4 regions of the Kitasatospora sp. NBC_01250 genome follow, and region 4 is predicted to be linked to each of the others. Evidence: riboswitches for the same ligand, from Rfam matches in the RefSeq annotation. Region 4 holds a riboswitch; each other region holds the start of a gene.

Region 1 (5,240 bases), 5.1 Mb from region 4:
GGCTCGCTGACGGTCCCGATGGTGCTGCAGGGTCAGGCGCAGAGCGCCCAGATCGCCTGGAACAGGACCGGGCTCACCGACCTCAGGAACTACCCGGACACGCTCTTCCTGTCCTGGCACGTCGGGCTCGCGGTGCTGGCCGTGGGTCTGCTGGGGCTGCTGGCGGCCCGTCGGCACGCCGCCCTGCTCGCGGCCTGGGCGCTGCTGCCGCCGCTGGTGACCTTCGCCACCGCAAGCTGGCTGCACCTCTTCCTCAACCGCTACCTGCTCTTCACCCTGCCAGCCTGGGCGCTGCTGGCCGCCGCCGCGGTCTGCCGCATCGCCGGGCCGCTCACCCGCGAGGCCCGCCCCGCACTGCCGCGCCGGCTGCTCAGCTGGGTGCTGGTCGCCGCCGCGGTCGCCGGACTCGGCTGGACGGCCTGGCCCGGGATCCGGGCGACCCATCAGGACCTTGCGGGCGAGCCGGACTACGACCAGCTCACCCGGATCATGCTGCACGACCAGCAGCCCGGCGACGGCATCGTCTACAGCGGGATCCTGCAGGAGCGGATGTCGATGGCCTACGAGCTGCGCGACGTCAGGACCGCCCCGAAGGATATCCTGCTGCAGAAGTCGGCCGCCGTCACCGGCCTCTACTCGGCCCAGGAGTGCGACGACCCGGACGCCTGCGCAGCCAACACCAACCGGATCTGGCTGGTGTCCACCGGCACCGGAGCCGACCCGCTGGCCGCGCTCCCGCCGCAGACCGCCGAGGTGCTCCGCAGCCAGTTCCAGGCCACCCGGACCGACGCCCTCCCCTGGGTCAAGCTGGTCCTGCTGAGCCGGGTCCACCCCTCCCGCCGGGCCTCGGTGGCGGACGACCTCGGCGACCACAACGTGCAGATGGCGCCTGGCACCAGCTGACATTGCGGCCATCTGGTGTCGGTTTCACCACTCCACGCGACACTACATATGGGGTTGCTCGAAGCGGCTACCACTACATGTATGCTCACTCTCGCTGTCGACGCAGGGGAATCCGGTGGAAGTCCGGGACTGCCCCGCAACGGTGAGCGGCTGCGCCCACGGGTGCCCGCGAGTCCGGTTACCTGCCGACGGTGTGCCACCGGGCTTCCCCGCAGACGCCTTCATGCACAGCTGTACCGTCCGGCCTCGCGGGCAGGCCAGGGTGGATGACGCGCGCCGGAAAGTTTCGGCGTGCTGTTCTGCCCTGCCGCGCGCGCGGGCCACGGACTCCGCCAGTCCGCCGCCGCCACAGGAGAGAGCGCCTTGACCGTCGTTGACTCAGTTACCCTGCCCTCACAGGGTTCTTCCCCCAGCCTCCGGCCTGGCGGTGCCTCCAACGACGCCCAGACCGACCCCGGGGCCGCGCTGCTTCGGCTGCTCACCGACCGAAGCACCGACCTCCCCCAGGTGGACCCCGGCCACGTCGCCGCCGCCGCGCTGCGCGGCCGTCACGCCGGTTCGGACTTCGCCGAACTGCGCGGGCTGGCCGTGGACGCCGCAGCCTCGATGATCGCCGAGGACCCCCAGTACTCGAAGCTGGCCGCCCGCCTGCTCGCCCAGGAGATCGCCGACGAGGCGATCGGCCAGGGCGCCCTGTCCTTCGCCGCCTCGATCGCGGTGGGCCACACCGAGGGCCTGATCGGCGACAGCACCGCCGCCTTCGTGGCCAAGCACGCCGAGGCCCTGGACGCGCTGATCGACACCCGCGGCGACGACCGGTTCGAGTACTTCGGCCTGCGCACCGTGCAGTCCCGCTACCTGCTGCGCCACCCGATCACCCGCAAGGTGATCGAGACCCCGCAGCACTTCCTGCTCCGCGTCGCCTGCGGCCTGGCGGTCGGCGACGACGAGCAGTCGGTGCGCGAGGTGGCCGAGCTCTACGCCCTGATGAGCGCGCTCTCCTACCTGCCCTCCTCGCCCACCCTGTTCAACTCCGGCACCCGGCACCCGCAGATGTCCAGCTGCTACCTGCTGGACTCGCCGCTGGACAACCTGGACTCGATCTACTCCCGGTACGCCCAGATCGCCCGGCTGTCCAAGCACGCCGGCGGCATCGGCCTGTCCTACTCCCGGATCCGCTCGCGCGGCAGCCTGATCCGCGGCACCAACGGCAAGTCCAACGGCATCGTGCCGTTCCTGCGCACCCTGGACTCCTCGGTCGCCGCCGTCAACCAGGGCGGCCGTCGCAAGGGCGCGGCCTGCGTGTACCTGGAGACCTGGCACGCGGACATCGAGGAGTTCCTGGAGCTGCGGGACAACACCGGTGAGGAGGCCCGCCGCACCCACAACCTCAACCTGGCGCACTGGATCCCGGACGAGTTCATGCGCCGGGTCAACGCCAACGCCGACTGGTCGCTCTTCTCCCCCGCCGACGTCCCCGAGCTGGTCGACCTGTGGGGCGCGGAGTTCGACGAGGCGTACCTGAAGGCCGAGGCCCAGGGCAAGGCCGTGCGGACCATCCCGGCCCAGACCCTGTACGCCCGGATGATGCGCACCCTGGCGCAGACCGGCAACGGCTGGATGACCTTCAAGGACGCCTCCAACCGGGCGGCCAACCAGACCGCGCTGCCCGGCCGCACGGTGCACTCCTCCAACCTGTGCACCGAGATCCTGGAGGTCACCGACGACTCCGAGACCGCGGTCTGCAACCTGGGCTCGGTCAACCTCGGTGCCCACGTGGCCGACGGCGCCACCGCCGGCGACCTGCTGAACGCGATGGACTGGGCGCGCCTGGACGCCACCGTGCGCACCGCGGTGACCTTCCTGGACCGCGTGGTGGACATCAACTTCTACCCGACCACCGAGGCCGGCGCCTCCAACTCGCGCTGGCGCCCGGTGGGCCTGGGCGTGATGGGCCTGCAGGACGTCTTCTTCAAGCTGCACCTGGACTTCGACTCCGCCGAGGCCAAGCAGCTCTCCACGCTGATCGCCGAGCGCATCATGCTCACCGCCTACGAGCGCTCCAGCGAGCTGGCCGAGAGCTTCGGGCAGCACCCGGCCTACGCCGAGACCCGCGCCGCCCGCGGCGAGCTGCACATCGACCACTTCGCCACGGCGCCGCACTGGCAGGACCGCTGGGACGCGCTGCGCGCGAAGATCGCCGCCACCGGCCTGCGCAACTCGCTGCTGCTGGCGATCGCCCCGACCGCCACCATCGCCTCGATCGCGGGCGTGTACGAGTGCATCGAGCCGCAGGTCTCCAACCTCTTCAAGCGCGAGACCCTCTCCGGCGAGTTCCTCCAGGTCAACCCCTACCTGGTGCGCGAGCTCAAGGAGTTGGGCGTCTGGGACCAGCAGACCCGCGACGCGCTGCGCGACGCCAACGGCTCGGTCCAGGAGCTGGGCTGGCTGCCCGCCGAGCTGCGCTCGCGCTACCGCACCGCCTGGGAGCTGCCGCAGCGCGCGCTGATCGATCTGGCCGCCGCGCGGCAGCCCTACATCGACCAGAGCCAGTCGCTGAACCTCTTCATGGCCGCGCCGACCATCGGCAAGCTCAGCTCGATGTACGCCTACGCGTGGAAGGTGGGTCTGAAGACCACCTACTACCTGCGCTCGCGCCCGGCCACCCGGATCGCCCAGGCCGCCAGCGGCGCCGCCAAGACCGCGGTCCCGGTGCCCTCCCCCACCATGACCGCTGAGGAGCAGGCCGCCGCCATCGCCTGCTCCCTGGAGAACCCCGAGTCCTGCGAGGCCTGCCAGTGACCACCCCCGCGCGCGACAAGATGCTGCTCGACCCCGGCTTCGAGCTGACCCTGCGTCCGATGCGCTACCCGTCGTTCTACGACCGGTACCGCGACGCGATCAAGAACACCTGGACCGTCGAGGAGGTGGACCTGCACTCCGACGTCGCCGACCTCGCCAAGCTGAGCGAGGGCGAGCGGCACATGATCGGCCGTCTGGTCGCCTTCTTCGCCACCGGTGACTCGATCGTCGCCAACAACGTGGTGCTGAGCCTCTACAAGCACATCAACTCGCCCGAGGCGCGGCTCTACCTGTCCCGGCAGCTCTTCGAGGAGGCCGTGCACGTCCAGTTCTACCTGACGCTGCTCGACACCTACCTGCCCGACCCCGAGGACCGCAACGCGGCCTTCGCCGCGGTGGAGAACATCCCCTCCATCCACCAGAAGGCCCAGTTCTGCTTCAAGTACATGAACGCGGTCGACCACATCGACTCGCTGCAGACCAAGGCGGACCGCCGGGCCTTCCTGCTCAACCTGATCTGCTTCGCGGCCTGCGTCGAGGGGCTGTTCTTCTACGGCGCCTTCGCCTACGTGTACTGGTTCCGCAGCCGCGGCCTGCTGCACGGCCTGGCCACCGGCACCAACTGGGTCTTCCGCGACGAGTCCATGCACATGGACTTCGCCTTCTCGGTGGTGGACACGGTCCGCGAGGAGGAGCCCGACCTCTTCGACGACGAGATGGCCAAGCAGGTCACCGAGATGCTGGAGGAGGCCGTCGAGGCCGAGCTCCAGTTCGCCCAGGACCTCTGCGGCGACGGCCTGCCGGGGATGAACACCGCCTCCATGCGCGAGTACCTGCAGGCCGTCGCGGACCAGCGGCTGGCCCGCCTCGGGATGCCGATCCGCTACGGCTCGACCAACCCGTTCGGCTTCATGGAGCTGCAGAACGTGCAGGAGCTGACCAACTTCTTCGAGCGCCGGGTCTCCGCGTACCAGGTGGCGGTCGAGGGGTCGGTCGCCTTCGACGACGACTTCTGATCCACGCTCTGTCCGACCAACGCCGCCTCCTCGCAGGATTCACCTGCGAGGAGGCGGCGTTGCACTTTCGAACGCGGTGCGGTCCGATCAGCCCAGGTAGGTGCCGCTGGACCAGAGGGCGCCACCGGTCGCGGGCCCGCCACCCTGCCGGTAGACGACGAAGTTGCCGTCGTCCTGGAGGACGGCGTACGCTCCCGGGTTCCCAGCGGTGCCGCTGTTCGCCAACGCGCCGCCGGCGCTCGGGCCGCCGCCCTGGCGGTAGACCACCAGGTTGCCGTCCGTCTGCATGGTCAGGTAGGCACCGACGTTGCCTCCGGTGCCCGTGCTCCACAGGTTCTTGCCGTCGGTGTTGCGGTAGATCGCCACGTTGCCGTCAGCCTGGATCAGCAGGGTGGTCTGCGCGGCCTTGACCCATCGGCCCCCGCCGAGGCTTTGGCCACCTGTGACGGTAGTACCGCCCTGCCAGGTGCCCGTGGACCAGACCGCACCGCCACCACCGCCGTACAGAACGACGTTGCC
Region 2 (5,240 bases), 2.5 Mb from region 4:
GTGGCCGTGCTGCTGGCGGGGTTCGGCCTGGTCTTCCTCTTCCTGCTGGCCCGCCACTCGGACAAGCGGGGGCGGGCCTACGGGCTCGGCACGGTGCTGCTGGCGGCGGGCCTGCTGGCGGGGTGGCTGGGCTACGCGCTCTTCTGAGCCGCGGAGCACCCCGGCGGCAGGTCAGACCGGGATCCCGCCGGTGTCCTGGCGGGCCAGCAGCGCCCAGAAGCGGTCGAGCCGCGGCACCGCCGGCTCCGCGGACCGCGGGCCCTTTGCGGCGGGCGCCGGGGTGCCCCAGGAGCCGGCGCCCCAGTGCGAGGCCACCTGGTACTCGCCCGGGAGCGCGGCCAGCACCGCGGCCAGGCTCGGCCGCGGCACCGGCACCAGCGCCGCCACCGCCGGCAGCTGGGCCTGCCAGCGCCCCTCGACGCAACTCCGCAGCCGCTGGTCGAGCGCCTCGCCCGCGCCGCACACCCGCAGCACCAGGTCCCGCAGGGTCAGGCCGAGCACCTCGACCAGCGCGGCGCTCTGCTCCGGGGTTCCGCTCCAGCGCCCGGTGCGCTCGGCGCCGAGGTAGGCGTCCGGGCCCATCCCGATCCGGGCCGCGGCCTGCTCCGCGGTCAGCTCCCGGGCCACCCGGAAGTCGCGCAGCGAGGCGGGCGGTGCGCCCATCAGCTCGGCCGCCGGGCACCACAGGGCCCGGGCCAGCGCGATGAACTCCCGCTCGGTGGGGCGCAGCTCGCCGCTCTCCCAGGCGGTCAGGTGGGGCGCGAGCAGGCGCACGCCGTGCGCGGACATCGCGCGCACCACCTGTTCGGGCGTCAGGCCGAGGCTCTCCCGGTGGGCGCGGGCGGCCCGCGGGGAGAACGGGACCGGGGTGGGGGCCGGTGGCCTGCTTCTTCGCATGGGCCGACGCTAGAGTCGGGGTCGCGGCGCCCCCACCCGCGGAACGCACGAAGCCGGTCGGCGGCCCGCCGACCGCCGTTGGACGATCGGCCAGCGGCTGCGGCGCGAGGCCGGCGCCCCCGCCGCTGGTCCGGTACCGGCCCGGGCGCCCCGGTGGTGTGACCGACTCGGCCGGTGACCTGGTTGACTCCCGCTTCGCGCGCGTGATGGGATCCTTGGGCCAATCGGAGGCATGGAGAGGAAGCCGGTGCGAATCCGGCGCGGTCCCGCCACTGTCACCGGGGAGCACGCCCGACGAACGGTCACGGCGGTCCGCCACAGGGCCGTTGGAAGGCCCGGGGGTGCGTCACCACCCGGGAGCCAGGAGACTCTCGCCCCCGTTTCGTCGATCCAGGGCGCGGACCCTGAGTGAGGACACGCAACAGATGGCGGGGGTTTCCCACCGCGCGCTGCCGTACGCCCTCGGCGCCCTGGCCGGCTACGCCGCCGACGCCCGGTTCGGCGACCCGCGCCGCGGCCACCCGGTGGCCGCCTTCGGCCGGGCGGCCGGACGGCTGGAACGCGCGCTCTGGCGCGACCACCGCGGGGCGGGGGCGCTGCACACCGCGCTCTGCGTCACCGCGGTGGCGGCGGGCGCGGCGGGCGTGCAGCAGCTGGCCGGCCGGCACCGGGCGGGCGCCGCCGCGCTGACCGCCGCCGCCACCTGGACCGTGCTCGGCGGCAGTTCGCTCGCCCGCGAGGCCCGTACCGTCGGCACCGCGCTGACCGCCGGCGATCTGGCAGCCGCCCGCCGGCGCCTGCCGCACCTGTGCGGGCGCGACCCGAGCGCGCTGGACGAGCAGCAGCTGGCCCGCGCCGTGGTCGAGTCGGTGGCCGAGAACACCGCCGACGCCGTGGTCAACGCCCTGGTCTGGGGCGCGGTCGCGGGCGCCCCCGGGCTGCTCGCGTTCCGGGCCGTCAACACGCTGGACGCGATGGTGGGTCACAAGTCGGCGCGCTACCGCCGGTTCGGCTGGGCCGCGGCCCGGCTGGACGACGTGGCCGGCTGGCCCGGCGCCCGGCTGACCGCGCTGCTCACGGTGGCCGCGGCGGAGCGCCGGGACACCGCCTGGCGCGTCTGGCGGCGCGACGGCGGCGCGCACCCGAGCCCGAACGCCGGGCAGGCCGAATCGGCCTTCGCGGGCGCGCTGGGCGTACGCCTGGGCGGCACGCTGCACTACGGCGCCAAGGTGGAGCACCGGCCGGTGCTCGGCGCCGAACTGCGCCCGGTCGCGGTGGCGGACATCGAGCGGGCCTGCCGGCTCTCGCGCCGGGTCGGGCTGCTGGCGCTGGGGACCACGGTGGCGCTGCGCCTGGCCGTGCGGACGCTGACCCACAAGGAGCGGATATGAGCAACGCACTGCTGGTGGCCGGTACCACCTCGGATGCCGGCAAGAGCGTGGTGACCGCCGGGATCTGCCGCTGGCTGGTGCGCCGGGGCGTCAAGGTGGCCCCGTTCAAGGCGCAGAACATGTCGCTCAACTCGATGGTCACCCTGGACGGCGCCGAGATCGGGCGCGCCCAGGTGATGCAGGCCCAGGCGGCCCGGGTCGAGCCGGAGGCGGCGATGAACCCGGTGCTGCTCAAGCCGGGCGCCGACGGGCGCAGCCAGGTGGTGCTGCTCGGCCGCCCGGTCGGCGAGGTCGGCGCGCTCGACTACCGGGACCGCAAGCCCTATCTGCTGGAGCGCTCGCTGGAGTGCCTGGCGGACCTGCGCCGCCGCTTCGACGTGGTGATCTGCGAGGGCGCGGGCTCGCCCGCCGAGATCAACCTGCGCGCCGGCGACATCGCCAACATGGGCCTGGCCAGGGCCGCCGAGCTGCCGGTGGTGGTGGTCGGCGACATCGACCGCGGCGGGGTGTTCGCCGCGATGTTCGGCACCCTGGCGCTGCTCTCGGCCGAGGACCAGCGCCTGGTGGCGGGCTGGCTGGTGAACAAGTTCCGCGGCGACGCCCGGCTGCTGAAGCCCGGCCTGGACATGCTGCACGAGCTGACCGGCCGTCCGGTGCTCGGCACCCTGCCGATGCTGGCGGGCCTGTGGCTGGACGCCGAGGACTCGCTGGACCTGTCCACCGCGGTGGCGCACACGGAGGCGGTCGGCCCGTACGGCGCGGACGTGCTGCGGGTGGCCGTGCCGCGCTTCCCCCGGCTGTCCAACTTCACCGACCTGGACGCGCTGGCCCAGGAACCCGGGGTGCTGGTGCGCTGGGCCACCCGCCCCGAGGAGCTGGCCGACGCCGACCTCGTGGTGCTGCCCGGCACCCGGGCCACCGTCGCCGACCTCGCCTGGCTGCGCGAGCGCGGCCTGGAGCGGACGCTGCGCGAGCGGGCCGCCGCCGGACGCCCGGTGCTCGGGATCTGCGGCGGCTACCAGATGCTGGGGCGGCGGATCACCGACGTCGTGGAGTCGGGCGCGGGGCAGGTGGACGGTCTGGGGCTGCTGCCGACCGCGGTCGAGTTCGGCCCGGAGAAGGTGCTCGCCCGACCGGTCGGCGAGGCCTTCGGCGAGCGGGTCGAGGGCTACGAGATCCACCACGGGGTGGTGACCGTGGAGGGCGGAGAGGCCTTCCTGGACGGCTGCCGCGAGGGCGCGGTCTGGGGCACCACCTGGCACGGGGCGCTGGAGAACGACGGCTTCCGCCGGGCGTTCCTGCGCGAGGTGGCCGCGCTCGCCGGACGGGACTTCACCCCGGCCCCCGACACCGCGTTCGCCGCCGCCCGCGAGGCCCGGCTGGACCGGCTGGGCGACCTGATCGAGGAGCACGCCGACACCGACGCGCTGTGGCGGCTGATCGAGGGCGGCGTCGTCGGCGACGCACCGTTCGTACCCCCGGGCGCGCCGGCTGCGCGCACTATGGAAGGTGACCGCCCGTGAGCGACGTCCGATACCCCTTCACCGCGATCGTCGGCATGGCGGACCTGCGGCTCGGCCTGCTGCTGAACGCCGTCTCGCCGGCCGTCGGCGGGGTGCTGGTGCGCGGCGAGAAGGGCACCGCCAAGTCGACCATGGTGCGCGCGCTGGCCGGGCTGCTGCCCTCGATCACGGTGGTCGACGGCTGCCGCTTCGCCTGCGACCCGGCGGCGCCGGACCCGCAGTGCCCGGACGGCCCGCACCCCGCGCCGGGTGAACTGGCGCGCCCCGCAAGCCTGGTGGAGCTGCCGGTCGGGGTGACCGAGGACCGGATCGTCGGCTCGCTGGACCTGGAGCGGGCCCTCGCCCAGGGCGTGAAGGCCTACGAGCCCGGCCTGCTGGCCCAGGCGCACCGCGGCGTGCTCTACATCGACGAGGTCAACCTGCTCCAGGACCACGTGGTGGACCTGCTGCTGGACGCCGCGGCGATGGGGCGCTCGTACGTGGAGCGCGAGGGCGTCTCGGTGCGGCACGCGGCGCGGTTCCTGCTGGTGGGCACGATGAACCCGGAGGAGGGCGAGCTGCGTCCGCAGCTGCTCGACCGGTTCGGGCTGACCGTGGAGATCGCGGCCACCCGGGACCCGGTGGAGCGGGCCGAGGTGGTGCGCCGCCGGCTCGCCTACGACGCGGACCCGGCCGGCTTCGCGGCCCGCTACCAGGACGAGGAGCGGGCGCTGGCCGAGCGGATCACCACCGCGCGCGGGCTGCTGCCCTCGGTGGTGCTCGGCGACGCGGCGCTGCGGCAGATCACCGCCGTCTGCGCGGCCTTCGAGGTGGACGGGCTGCGCGCCGACATCGTGATGGCCCGCACGGCGGTCGCGCTGGCGGCCTGGGACGGGCGCACGGCGGTGGCCGAGGACGACGTCCGCATGGCGGCGCGGCTCGCGCTGCCGCACCGGCGCCGGCGCAATCCGTTCGACGCGCCCGGGCTGGACGAGGAGCAGCTGGAGCGGACGCTGGACGAGCACGGCCAGCAGGGCGGCGAGGAGCCGGAGCCGCCGGAGGGCGACGGGCCGCAGGGCAGCGGTCCGGACGACGGTGGCCCGCAGGACGGCGGCGACGGGCCGGAAGGCGGTCCGGACCACGACGGACCGGACGGCGGGCCCGAGGGCGGGCCGGACGGCGGTGGTGCGCCCGACCCCGCCGCGTCGCAGCCCGCCGAGCCCTCGGCACCGGCCGAACCCGCCACCGACACCCCGCCGCGGCTGCCCAACCCGGCCGCGCCGTCCCGCGAGTCCGCCCCCGTGGCAGCCGAACACCCTTACCGGACAAGGCTGTTCAAGGTCCCCGACACCGGCCACGGCACCCAGGGCCGGCGCTCGCCCGCCGAGACCGACGGCGGCCACACGGTGCGCGCCCGGCGCCCGCAGGGCACGCTGACCCGGCTGCACCT
Region 3 (5,240 bases), 1.9 Mb from region 4:
GAGGCGGCCAGGTCGGCGTCCGACATCCAGACCAGCCGGTCACCGTAGGCGATCCCGGTGACCGGGCGGGTCGGCGCGGGCGGGGTGGGCGGCGTCGGCCGCGGGTGCGAGCTGCCGCCGCAGCCGGCCAGCAGCGGTGTCAGCAGCAGCGCGAGCGACAGGACGGCCGCCACCGTCCACCGCGGGCCCGGCCGTTGACGCCCTGGCCGTTGACGTTCTGGCCGCCGGCGCTCCGCCCGTCGGCGCTCCGGCCGCTGGAGATGGCGCCGCCGCATCGTTCCTCCCGCCCGGCCCCCGCCTGGCTCCTCGGTCACCCGAGTCACCCGGGGCCGTCCGATCGACCGTACACCCGAGTCGGTGGACGGCGGCGGCGGGACGGGCCGTGAGGCTCAGTCAGCGGCCGGGGCCCCGGCCCAGCGCTTCTCCACCCCCGCGAACTTCCAGTACCCCAGCGCGCAGGCCCAGACCACCACGAACAGGCCGACGATCACGTAGCCGACGTTGTTGAGGTCGATCCCGGAGATCCAGCCGCTGACCGGGTCGGTGAGGTCCAGCTTGTCGTGCAGCACGCCGACCAGCTCGATGGTGCCGATGAAGAAGGCCACCGCGATCGAGAGCCCGGTGATGGTGAGGTTGTAGTACACCTTGCGGACCGGGTTGGAGAACGCCCAGTGGTAGGCGAAGTTCATGAAGGTGCCGTCGAGCGTGTCGAACAGGCTCATGCCCGAGGCGAAGAGCAGCGGCAGCAGCAGGATCGCGTACCAGGGCAGCCCCGCGGCGGCGCCGGAGCCGGCCATCACCATCAGCGTCACCTCGGTGGCGGTGTCGAAGCCGAGGCCGAAGAGCACACCGATCGGGTACATCTGCCAGGGGCGGGTGATGGAGTTGGTCAGCCGGCCCAGGATCCGGTTCATGAACCCGCGGTTGGCCAGGTGCTTCTCCAGCTCGTGCTCGTCGAACTGGCCGGCCCGCATCGCCTTGAAGACCCGGTGGATGCCGAAGAGCGCGACCAGGTTGAGGGCGGCGATCAGGTAGAGGAAGCCGCCGGAGACGCTGGTGCCGATGACGCCCAGCGTCAGCCGGGCGTTGGACTTGTCGTCCACCAGGGTGCCCGCGATCTTGGCACCCGTCGCGATCAGCGCGGCCAGCCCCATCACGATGGTGGAGTGGCCGATGGCGAACCAGAAGCCGACCGAGACCGGCCGCTGACCGTCGGCCATCAGCTTGCGGGTGGTGTTGTCGATGGCGGCGATGTGGTCGGCGTCGAAGGCGTGCCGCATGCCGAGGGTGTAGGCGGTGATGCCCAGACCGAGGCCGAAGACCTTGCCGCCGATCTCGTAGTGGTGCGGGGTGACCATGCCCAGCAGGACGGCGAAGCCCACCACGTGCATGGCCACGATGACCGTCAGCAGTCCGGCGGTGCGGATCGTGTCGGCGCGCTGCCAGCGCGGGGGAGTGCCGGCCGCCGGGGCTGTCGCGGCCGGGGCGGGTATGACGGGGTTTTCGGGCAGACTCATGGCAGGGAACGCCTCTCCAGCACCTCGTGGACAGTTCTCGTAAGGTGCCGTGGCCGGTCTCCTGGCTGACGGGTCGAACGTGTCCGCGGCTCGCCTTCCCGGGCGCCTTGCGGCACCCGGTGGCGGCCCGTCGTGGACGGGCGCGACGCGGACACTTCCCGATCACAGTGGCGAGGGCCGCTCCGGTCTGGGACCCCTGTTGAGGGTCCGTCACCGGTCTTCCCGAACACCACGGCGATCAACACCGTAGGTGCTGGATCGTCATGTCGACAAGCCCGGCCGACTGCGACGCACCTCACCCGGTGAGCTGCGGCTCCCGTGCCGTCGGGGTCAGCCGCGCGAACTCCAGCGGGGCCGAGGGGTCGATCGAGAGGTCCGCGGGGGCGGGTTCGGCCCCGGCCCGCACCAGCAGGTCGCCGACGGCGGCGACCATCGCGCCGTTGTCGGTGCACAGGCCCACCGGCGGTACCCGCAGCGCGATGCCCGCCGCCGCGCAGCGCCGTTCGGCCAGCGCACGGACCCGCGAGTTGGCGGCCACCCCGCCGACCAGCACCAGGGTGCCGATCGCGTGGTCGCGGCAGGCACGCACCGCCTTGCGGGTCAGCGTGTCGGCGATCGCCTCCTGCAGCGCGGCGGCGGCGTCGGCGACCCGCGGCTCGGCCCCGCCCGCCCGCTGCGCCTCCACCCAGCGGGCGGCGGCGGTCTTGAGACCGGAGAAGGAGAAGGCGTAGGGCGGGTCGGCCCGCCCGCTGAGCGGGCGCGGGAAGCGGACGGCGGACCGGTCGCCCGCCTTGGCCGCGCGGTCGATCGCCGGGCCGCCCGGGTAGGGCAGGCCCAGGATCCGGGCCACCTTGTCGAAGCACTCGCCGGCCGCGTCGTCCAGGGTGTCGCCGAGGTGCACGATCGGGTCCTTGGCCAGGTCGCGCACCAGCAGCAGCGAGGTGTGGCCGCCGGAGACGATCAGCACCACGCACGGGTCGGGCAGCGGCCCGCCGTCCAGCGTCGCGGCGGCCACGTGCCCGGCCAGGTGGTGCACCCCGTACAGCGGCACGCCCAGCGAGAAGGCGTAGCCCTTGGCGGCGGCGACCCCGACCTGCAGCGCCCCGGCCAGGCCGGGGCCGGTGGTGACGGCCACCGCGCCGACGTCGGCCAGGGTGAGGCCGGCCCGGTCGAGCGCCTCGCGCACCACCGGTGCCATCGCCTGGACGTGGGCGCGGGCGGCGATCTCCGGCACCACACCGCCGAACCGGGCGTGCTCGTCCATGCTGGAGGCCACCGCCTGCCCGAGCAGCACGCCGTCGCGCACCAGGCCGGCGCCGGTCTCGTCGCAGGAGGACTCGATGCCCAGCACCACGGGGGAGGCGGGCATCAGGCTTCCTCAGGGGCCGGCGCGGCCGGGCGCACGTCGGCCGACCACTTCTCCTCGATCCGTCCCACCTTCCAGACCACCATCGCGCCGATCCAGACCACGAAGAAGAGCCCGACGATCAGGAAGCCGAGCAGGTTGATGTCGATCCCGCTGACCCAGTCCCAGAACGCGCCGTGCAGGTCGAGCTGGTCGGCGAGCAGGCCGAGCAGTTCCACGGTGCCGATGATCAGCGCGACGGCCACCGACAGGCCGGTGATGGTCAGGTTGTAGTAGACCTTGCGCACCGGCTTGGAGAACGCCCAGCCGTAGGCGAAGTTCATGAACGAGCCGTCGATGGTGTCCAGCAGCGACATGCCGGCCGCGAACAGCACCGGCAGGCACAGGATCGCGTACCAGGGCAGCCCCGAGGCGGCGGAGGAACCGGCCAGCACCAGCAGCGCCACCTCGGTGGCGGTGTCGAAGCCCAGCCCGAAGAGCAGCCCGAGCGGGTACATCTGCCACGGCTTGGTGATCGACTTCATCACCCGGCCGAGCAGCCGGTTCATGAAGCCGCGGTTGTTCAGCTGCTCCTCCAGCGCCGCCTCGTCGAAGTGGCCCGAGCGCATCTGCCGGAACACCTTCCAGATGCCGACCAGGATGACGATGTTGATCGCCGCGATGATGTAGAGGAACGTGCCCGAGACGGTGGTGCCGATCAGGCTGGTCACGTGGTGCAGCTTGGAGTTGTCGTCCTCCACCGGCCCGGCCAGCGCCTTGACGCCGAGCGAGAGCAGGAACGCCAGGCCGAAGACCACCGAGGAGTGGCCGAGGGAGAACCAGAAGCCCACCGAGAGCGGTCGCTTGCCCTCGTGCATCAGCTTGCGGGTGGTGTTGTCGATGGCGGCGATGTGGTCGGCGTCGAAGGCGTGCCGCATGCCGAGTGTGTAGGCGGTGACACCGATGCCGATGCCGAAGCCCTTGCTGCCCAGGCTCAGGTGCTGCGGGGCGACGATCGCGACCAGGGTGAACCAGCCGACGACGTGCAGGGCCAGGATGAAGCCGGCCATGCCCGCCAGGCGGGTCCACTCCTGGCGGGTTATCGAGGCGGTGGCCTGCCGCCAGCCACCGCCGCTGGTTCGGTCGGGGCCGGTCTTGGCGGGACTGGAGGCTGTGGTCATGGGTGTGCTCCTGCTGCTCGTGCTGACAGCGGCACAACCTAGATGCACTCGGATGCTAGTTGCAATCTGGTGGCAATTAGAAGAGGGGCGCGGGGGCGCGCGGACGGCTCGTGACGGCGGACGGCGGGTGGCGGACGGCGGACGGCAGGTTGGCGCGGGGTCGGCCGGACGTCCCGGCGGGCGCCGGTTGGGAAGACGATCGTCGGTCGGAAGGACACGCCCGCGGGGAGTGCGTCCAGGTCGGCTGACAGGCCGACCCCACAGCTGACATGCTGATGCACTGTGGTGGCTATTGCAAGTGATGCGCAATAGTGTGTTCGCCGGCACGATCATCCGCGTGATCCACGTATGAAAGGGGCCGTGTCCTGATGGGCACCTACTCGCTTCCCGACCTGCCGTACGACTACTCCGCCCTGGAGCGGGCGATGTCCGCCGAGATCCTGGAGCTGCACCACTCCAAGCACCACGCCGCCTACGTCAAGGGCGCCAACGACACCATCGAGCAGCTCGCCGAGGCCCGCGACAAGGAGCAGCTCGGCGGCCTGGTCGGGCTGCAGAAGACGCTGGCCTTCCACCTTTCCGGTCACGTCCTGCACTCGCTCTTCTGGCAGAACCTCTCCCCGGAGGGCGGCGACCGCCCCGACGGCGCCCTCGCCGACGGCATCACCGAGCACTTCGGCAGCTTCGAGGCGTTCAGGAAGCAGCTCACCGCCGCCACCGTCGGCGTCCAGGGCAGCGGCTGGGGCATCCTCTCCTGGGAGCCGCTCGGCAAGCGCCTGATCGTCGAGCAGGTCTACGACCACCACGGCAACGTCGGCCAGGGCACCACCCCGCTGCTCGCCTTCGACGCCTGGGAGCACGCGTACTACCTGCAGTACAAGAACGTCCGCCCCGACTACGTGACCCGCCTGTGGGACGTCGTCAACTGGCAGGACGTCGCCGCCCGCTTCACGGCGGCCACCAGCGCCTGACGTACTGCGACGGCCCCGCCCGGCCCCCAGGGCGCCGGGCGGGGCCGCTCTGCTACTCGAAGGCGGCCCGGACCTGGCGGGCCTCGCTGTCCGCCCCGGACGCGTTGGGGTGCACGAAGGTGCACGCCTCACCGGTGCCGGGGATCTCGGTACACAGGCCGGCCGGGGGGTCCGTCTGGTCGCCCTGGCCGGTGAGGTCGTCCTTGACCCCGTACATCCACTTCTG
Region 4 (5,240 bases):
GAGGTGCGAGAAGAGCGAGCGGGAGAGCGCCTGGCTGCCGCCGAGCACCAGCCCGATCATGCAGGCCAGCGCGTAGAACCAGACCGGCTGGTGGGCGGGCATGACGTACCCCAGAGCGAGGGTGACCACCCAGCCGACCAGGGAGCCGAGGACGGTCCGCTTGGCGCCGTACCGGCGGGCGATGCGGCCCAGCAGCAGCGCGCCGCCGATCGCCACGATCTGAACCAGCAGGACGGCGATGACCAGCGAGGTCTGGCCCATGCCGAGCTGCTCGCTGCCGTAGAGGGAGGCCTGGGAGACCACCGTCTGGATACCGTCGTTGTAGCAGAGGAAGGCACCCAGGAAGAGCAGGGTGAGCGGGTAGCGGCGCATGCCGCGCAGGGTGCGGGCGAGTTCGCGCAGGCTGCCGGCGGCGGGCTCGCCGTCGGCCGCGGTGGAGGCGGAGTCGCTGCGGGCGGGCTCGGTGCGGGCGGGGGCGACGCCGGCGCGGGAGGGCAGCCGGGTCAGCGGGACGAGGGTGAACAGTGCCCACCACAGACCGGCCGAGGCCAGGCAGATCCGCACCGCGGTGCCGGAGGAGAGACCGAGCGCGTCGTGGCCCTCGAACAGCGCCAGGTTGGCGATCAGCAGCAGTCCGCCGCCCGCGTAGCCGTATGCCCAGCCCTTGGAGGAGACCGCGTCGCGCTCGTCGGGGGCCGCCAGGCCCGGCAGGAAGGCGTAGGAGAGCGCGACCGACACCGCGTACGCGATGTTGGCGATCACCAGCAGTCCGGCGCCGAGCAGGTAGCGGCTCCCGCCGAGGAAGAACATCCCCATGGTGGCGACCGCGCCGACGTACGCGAAGCCGCACATCAGCTCCTTGTGACGCCCGGTGCGGTCGGCGATCGTGCCGATCACCAGCATCACCGCGACCGAGAGCAGCACGGAGAAGGAGACGGTGTAGGGGAAGAACGACCCCGCACGCACCGAGAGGCCCAGCGGGTGGACGTCGCCGCCCGCGTCGGCGGCGTTCTTGGCGAGCGTGGTGAGGTACGGCCCGAGAAACACCGTCAGGACCGTGGCCGAGAAAGCGGCATTGGCCCAGTCGTTCATGTACCAGCCGAACTGCGTCCGGCGCAGGGCGCGGGTGTCGGTGGCCGCCGACGAGTGGTCAGGCAGGTGGGTCGCGGTGTTCATGAGGTTCCCATCAGCGTGTTTCCGTCGGTCCAGCAGCCGCGCTCCGTGAACACGTCCCGCAGGACGTCGATGCGATCGGCCATGATGCCATCCACGCCCAGGTCCAGGAGAGCCCTGATCCGTGTGGCGTCGTCCACGGTCCAGACGTGAACCTGCAGGCCGGCGCGGTGGGCGGCGCGCACGAAGGCCCGGTCGACCACCCGCACGCCCCGGTGCCGCTCGGGAACCTGCGCGCACACCCCCGCCCACGACGCCCCTCGCCCCGGGAGCAGCGGTCCGGCCAGTGAGCGCAGCCGCAGCCGTGCCACCTCGCGCGGGCCGAGCGAGGTGGCCAGCCGGGGTCCGGCGGCGGCACGCACGGCGGCGAGGCGGGTGTCGGAGAATCCGCCGACGCAGACCCGGTCCCACGCATTGGTGCGGCGGATCACCTCGACCAGCGGCCCGACGGCGGGGGCCGCCTTGACGTCGATGTTGAAACGGGCCCGGGGGAACTCACCGAGCAGGTCCTCCAGCAGCGGGATGGGCTCGGTGCCGCCTATCCGGGCCTCGCCGACCGTGCTCCAGGGCAGTTCGCCCACCGCGCCGGCCCGGTCGGTGACCCGGTCCAGGCGGGAGTCGTGGAAGGCCACCAGCACACCGTCGGCGGTGGCGTGGACGTCCGTCTCCAGGTAGCGGTAGCCGAGGGCGACGGCCGCCGAGAACGCGGCGAGCGAGTTCTCGGGATGGCCGATCACACCTCCCCGGTGAGCGAAGGCCAGCGGCCCCCGGTGGTCGAGGAAGGGGTGCATCTCGGGCTCCGAGCTTTTGTGAGGGGAACGACGTCGGGGTCAGAGTGGGAGGAACTGTAGCGCCCTTCGTGGCGAGCAGCACCGCCCTGCCGAGTTTGCTACTCGCCAGTACCCAGCGGGGCGAAGTATGCCAGGCCCCTTCGGTGAGGTACATCCGCTGCGCGATCTGCGCGTTCGCCTGGCCCCTGGCCCCACCATCGAGGAAACGGTTTTTGAGTTCAGCAGCTGATCAGCTAAAGTTTCCGTGCGGCACGGGCCTATAGCTCAGACGGTTAGAGCGCTTCCCTGATAAGGAAGAGGCCACAGGTTCAAGTCCTGTTAGGCCCACCAGCGCTGAATGCCCGGAGTGGATATCCACTCCGGGCATTGTGGCATTCCCCCACTCCCCTACGCGCCCATGTGCCCGGCCGGGGCGAGGGCGTGCGGAGCTTCCTGTGCTCACCTGACCGCTGCGAGCGCCCGTCAGGCCAGTTCCTTGGCGTCCACCGACGGTGTGCCGGCCGGGGTGCTCCAACGGGCCTCGACCTTGCCGTAGCGCCAGTAGACCAGCGCGACGATCCAGGTCAGCGCGAACAGTGCGGCGATCGCGAAGCCCGCCTTGTTGATGTCGAAGTTCGCCATGAAGTCCCAGAAGGCGCCCTTGAGGTGCAGCTCGGAGGTGAGCACGCCGAGCAGCTCGATGGTGCCGATCAGGAAGGCCGCGGCGATCGACAGGCCGGTGATGACCAGGTTGTAGTAGACCTTGCGGACGGGGTTGGCGAAGGCCCAGCCGTAGGCGAAGTTCATGAAGCAGCCGTCCAGGGTGTCGAACAGCGTCATGCCGCCGGCGAAGAGCAGCGGCAGCGCGAGGACGGCGTAGAACGGCAGGCCGGAGGTGGCGGCGTAGGCCGTCGCGGCGAGCAGCACGACCTCGGTGGCGGTGTCGAAGCCGATGCCGAAGATCAGGCCGACGAAGAACATCTGCCAGGTGTGCTTGATCGTGCGCATGAAGCGGCCGAAGAAGCGGTACATCAACCCGCGTGCCTGGAGCTGGCGTTCGAGCTCGGCCTCGTCGAAGGTGCCGCGCCGCATGGCCCGGAACACCTTGGCGATGCCCGCCAGCACGACGAGGTTGAGCAGCGCGATGAGGTAGAGGAAGCTCGCCGAGGTGACCGTGCCGATGACGCCGCCGACGGTCTCGTAGCTGGAGTTCGGGTCGACCACCGCGCCGAAGACGGCCTTGGCGGCGATGGTGAGGCCGATGCCCACCACGCAGATGATGGTGGAGTGGCCCAGCGCGAAGAAGAAGCCGGTGCCCAGCGGGCGCTTCTCCTCCGCCATGAACTTGCGGGTGACGTTGTCGATCGCGGAGATGTGGTCGGCGTCGAAAGCATGACGGGCACCCAGCGTCCACGCGGTGAACGCGACGCCCATCCCGATGCCGAGCCCGTCGTAGTGGAAGTGGTGCGGCAGGACCGCGAACACGAAGATGCCCCAGCCGAGGCCGTTGAGGGCCAGGATCACCAGGGCCATCAGGCTCAGGCGTCCCCACTCGGAGGGCTGCAGCGCGTCGCGCATCGTTCTGAACCGGGTTGCCGGAGCGGGCAAGGCATCCTCCTCGGGATGCTCGCGGACAGGGCGGCACACCCGAGTCGGCCACGGCGGGCCGGGCGGGCCGTCCTTCCGTCGAGGCGGGAATCCGTGGCACGGCAGCAGGCGACCGGACTCGCCCCCCGAGGGGGACATCACCGTTGCGGGACAGTGCCGGGTTCACACCGGACTTCGCTGCTGGCACACCGTCACAGCAGGCGGCTGCAACCTTGCCAGGCTAGTGAGCCGCTCCCACCGGACTCAAGTCCACACAGGTCAAGACCCGGGAAACTCTGCACCGGACGGCTTCGCGCGCCGCCGCAGTCCGACGGATCGTCATATCGTTTCTTGGCAAGGCACTCTCTTGCTATCCCCGGCGGCCCGGGGGTGCGGTGAGGACGCAGTCCCCGCACAGGGCGCCCGCGTGGTCGGGGGCGGCCCGGTAGATCAGGCAGCAGCTGCGGCGGCGGAACCCGGTGCCGTCGTCGGCCGCGGTGCCCGCGCCCTGCAGGGGCGCACGGGCGAGCAGCTGAGCGACCAGTTCGCGCGCGCCCGGAGCCAGTTGAGGGGCCGAGCGGGCGATGGCCGCGGCGGCGCCGTTGACGGCGGAGGCCACGTTGCCGTGCAGGATCCGCGCCGAGACGCCGAACCCGGCGCCGAGCGCCTCGCTCAACTCCCGGACCGGGCCGTCGAGCAGGTCCGCGCCCAACCGGTCGGCGAGTTCGACCCGGTCGGCGACGGGTTCAAGGACCTGCTGCGGCAACGAGAGCGGGAACATGCCGCCGGGCACCGGCTGCCAGCGGGCCTCGCGCAGGCCGTACCGGAGCACCGCCCCGTCGAGGACGGCGACGGCGAAGGCCGGCGAGACGAGTCTGGCGGCCAGGCCGAGGTGGGTCACCGAGGCGGCCACCCGCTCCTCCACCGCTTCCAGCGGCTGGCCGCCGGCCGCCGCCAGGTAGGTGCGGACGCCGGCCACGCGCTCCCGCAACACGGCTGTATCGTCGAGCAGTTCGGCCATCGGCCGCCACGGCGGCAGGACCGGTCCGTCGTCGTGGCAGTCGATGGCGAAGAACGGCCCGAGGGCCGCGAGCCGTTGCGGCATCGCGGCCCCGGGGAGCTGCCGGGTCATGCGGCGACGACCGGCGCGGTCCCGGCCCCCGCACCCGCACCCGCACCCGAAGCGGCCTTGCGCGCCTCGGGGTCGAGCAGCCGCTCGGCCATCGGTCCGAAGACCAGTCCGAGGGTGGCCCACAGCAGGAGCTGGGCGGCCACGGACAGGAAGCGGAAGTCGAAGAGGGTGTCCGCCGGGAAGCCCGGGTAGACGATGGCGCCCTGCGGGTCGGTCAGCGGCAGCGGGGTCTCGGTCGCATGGTGACCGAACTCCTGCACATTGTCGGCCAGTTCGCCGAGCGACGGGAGGACGGCCATGATCGTGCCGATCACCACGACGTAGGCGCCGGCCGCCAGCAGGGTGGCGTTCCAGTTGCCGAACCGGGCCTGGAGGCGCTTGCCGAGAACGACCGCGAGCACCAGGAAGAGCACCGAGCAGGCCACCATCGCCAGGTAGAGGTTGCCGCGGTCACGGATGGTGTCGGGGTGACCGATCGAGGGCGGGTTGGCCGGGTACTTGATGAACGGCACGAAGTAGATGCCGAGGAATCCGCCCAGCGCCACCAGCATCGCGAGCGGGCGCGGCCGGAGCCGGCC

What was found. Region 4 has a riboswitch for cobalamin ahead of OG500_RS02845 (HoxN/HupN/NixA family nickel/cobalt transporter). Riboswitches for the same ligand answer to the same signal wherever they lie in the genome.
Region 1: another riboswitch for cobalamin. It lies ahead of OG500_RS23930 (ribonucleoside-diphosphate reductase subunit alpha); the one in region 4 lies ahead of OG500_RS02845 (HoxN/HupN/NixA family nickel/cobalt transporter).
Region 2: another riboswitch for cobalamin. It lies ahead of OG500_RS12235 (cobalamin biosynthesis protein); the one in region 4 lies ahead of OG500_RS02845 (HoxN/HupN/NixA family nickel/cobalt transporter).
Region 3: another riboswitch for cobalamin. It lies ahead of OG500_RS10425 (HoxN/HupN/NixA family nickel/cobalt transporter); the one in region 4 lies ahead of OG500_RS02845 (HoxN/HupN/NixA family nickel/cobalt transporter).

What each region holds. Positions count from the first base shown of each region.
Region 1 covers NZ_CP108476.1:5,660,900-5,666,139, reverse strand. The annotation lists gene OG500_RS23935 (glycosyltransferase family 39 protein) at 1-903, shown strand, start outside; cobalamin riboswitch at 979-1,107, shown strand; gene OG500_RS23930 (ribonucleoside-diphosphate reductase subunit alpha) at 1,369-3,705, shown strand; gene OG500_RS23925 (ribonucleotide-diphosphate reductase subunit beta) at 3,726-4,721, shown strand; gene OG500_RS23920 (glycoside hydrolase domain-containing protein) at 4,809-5,240, opposite strand, start outside.
Region 2 covers NZ_CP108476.1:3,044,782-3,050,021, forward strand. The annotation lists gene OG500_RS12225 (hypothetical protein) at 1-147, shown strand, start outside; gene OG500_RS12230 (XRE family transcriptional regulator) at 172-897, opposite strand; cobalamin riboswitch at 1,109-1,290, shown strand; gene OG500_RS12235 (cobalamin biosynthesis protein) at 1,323-2,288, shown strand; gene OG500_RS12240 (cobyric acid synthase) at 2,285-3,811, shown strand; gene OG500_RS12245 (putative cobaltochelatase) at 3,847-5,240, shown strand, end outside.
Region 3 covers NZ_CP108476.1:2,515,552-2,520,791, reverse strand. The annotation lists partial or broken gene OG500_RS10430 (cellulase family glycosylhydrolase) at 1-26, opposite strand, end outside; gene OG500_RS10425 (HoxN/HupN/NixA family nickel/cobalt transporter) at 390-1,517, opposite strand; cobalamin riboswitch at 1,552-1,766, opposite strand; gene tsaD (tRNA (adenosine(37)-N6)-threonylcarbamoyltransferase complex transferase subunit TsaD) at 1,813-2,886, opposite strand; gene OG500_RS10415 (HoxN/HupN/NixA family nickel/cobalt transporter) at 2,886-4,043, opposite strand; gene OG500_RS10410 (superoxide dismutase) at 4,412-5,014, shown strand; gene OG500_RS10405 (hypothetical protein) at 5,067-5,240, opposite strand, start outside.
Region 4 covers NZ_CP108476.1:589,864-595,103, forward strand. The annotation lists gene OG500_RS02830 (MFS transporter) at 1-1,176, opposite strand, end outside; gene OG500_RS02835 (glycerophosphodiester phosphodiesterase) at 1,173-1,964, opposite strand; tRNA gene OG500_RS02840 (tRNA-Ile) at 2,218-2,294, shown strand; gene OG500_RS02845 (HoxN/HupN/NixA family nickel/cobalt transporter) at 2,427-3,551, opposite strand; cobalamin riboswitch at 3,638-3,778, opposite strand; gene OG500_RS02850 ((2Fe-2S)-binding protein) at 3,901-4,662, opposite strand; gene OG500_RS02855 (CbtA family protein) at 4,659-5,240, opposite strand, start outside.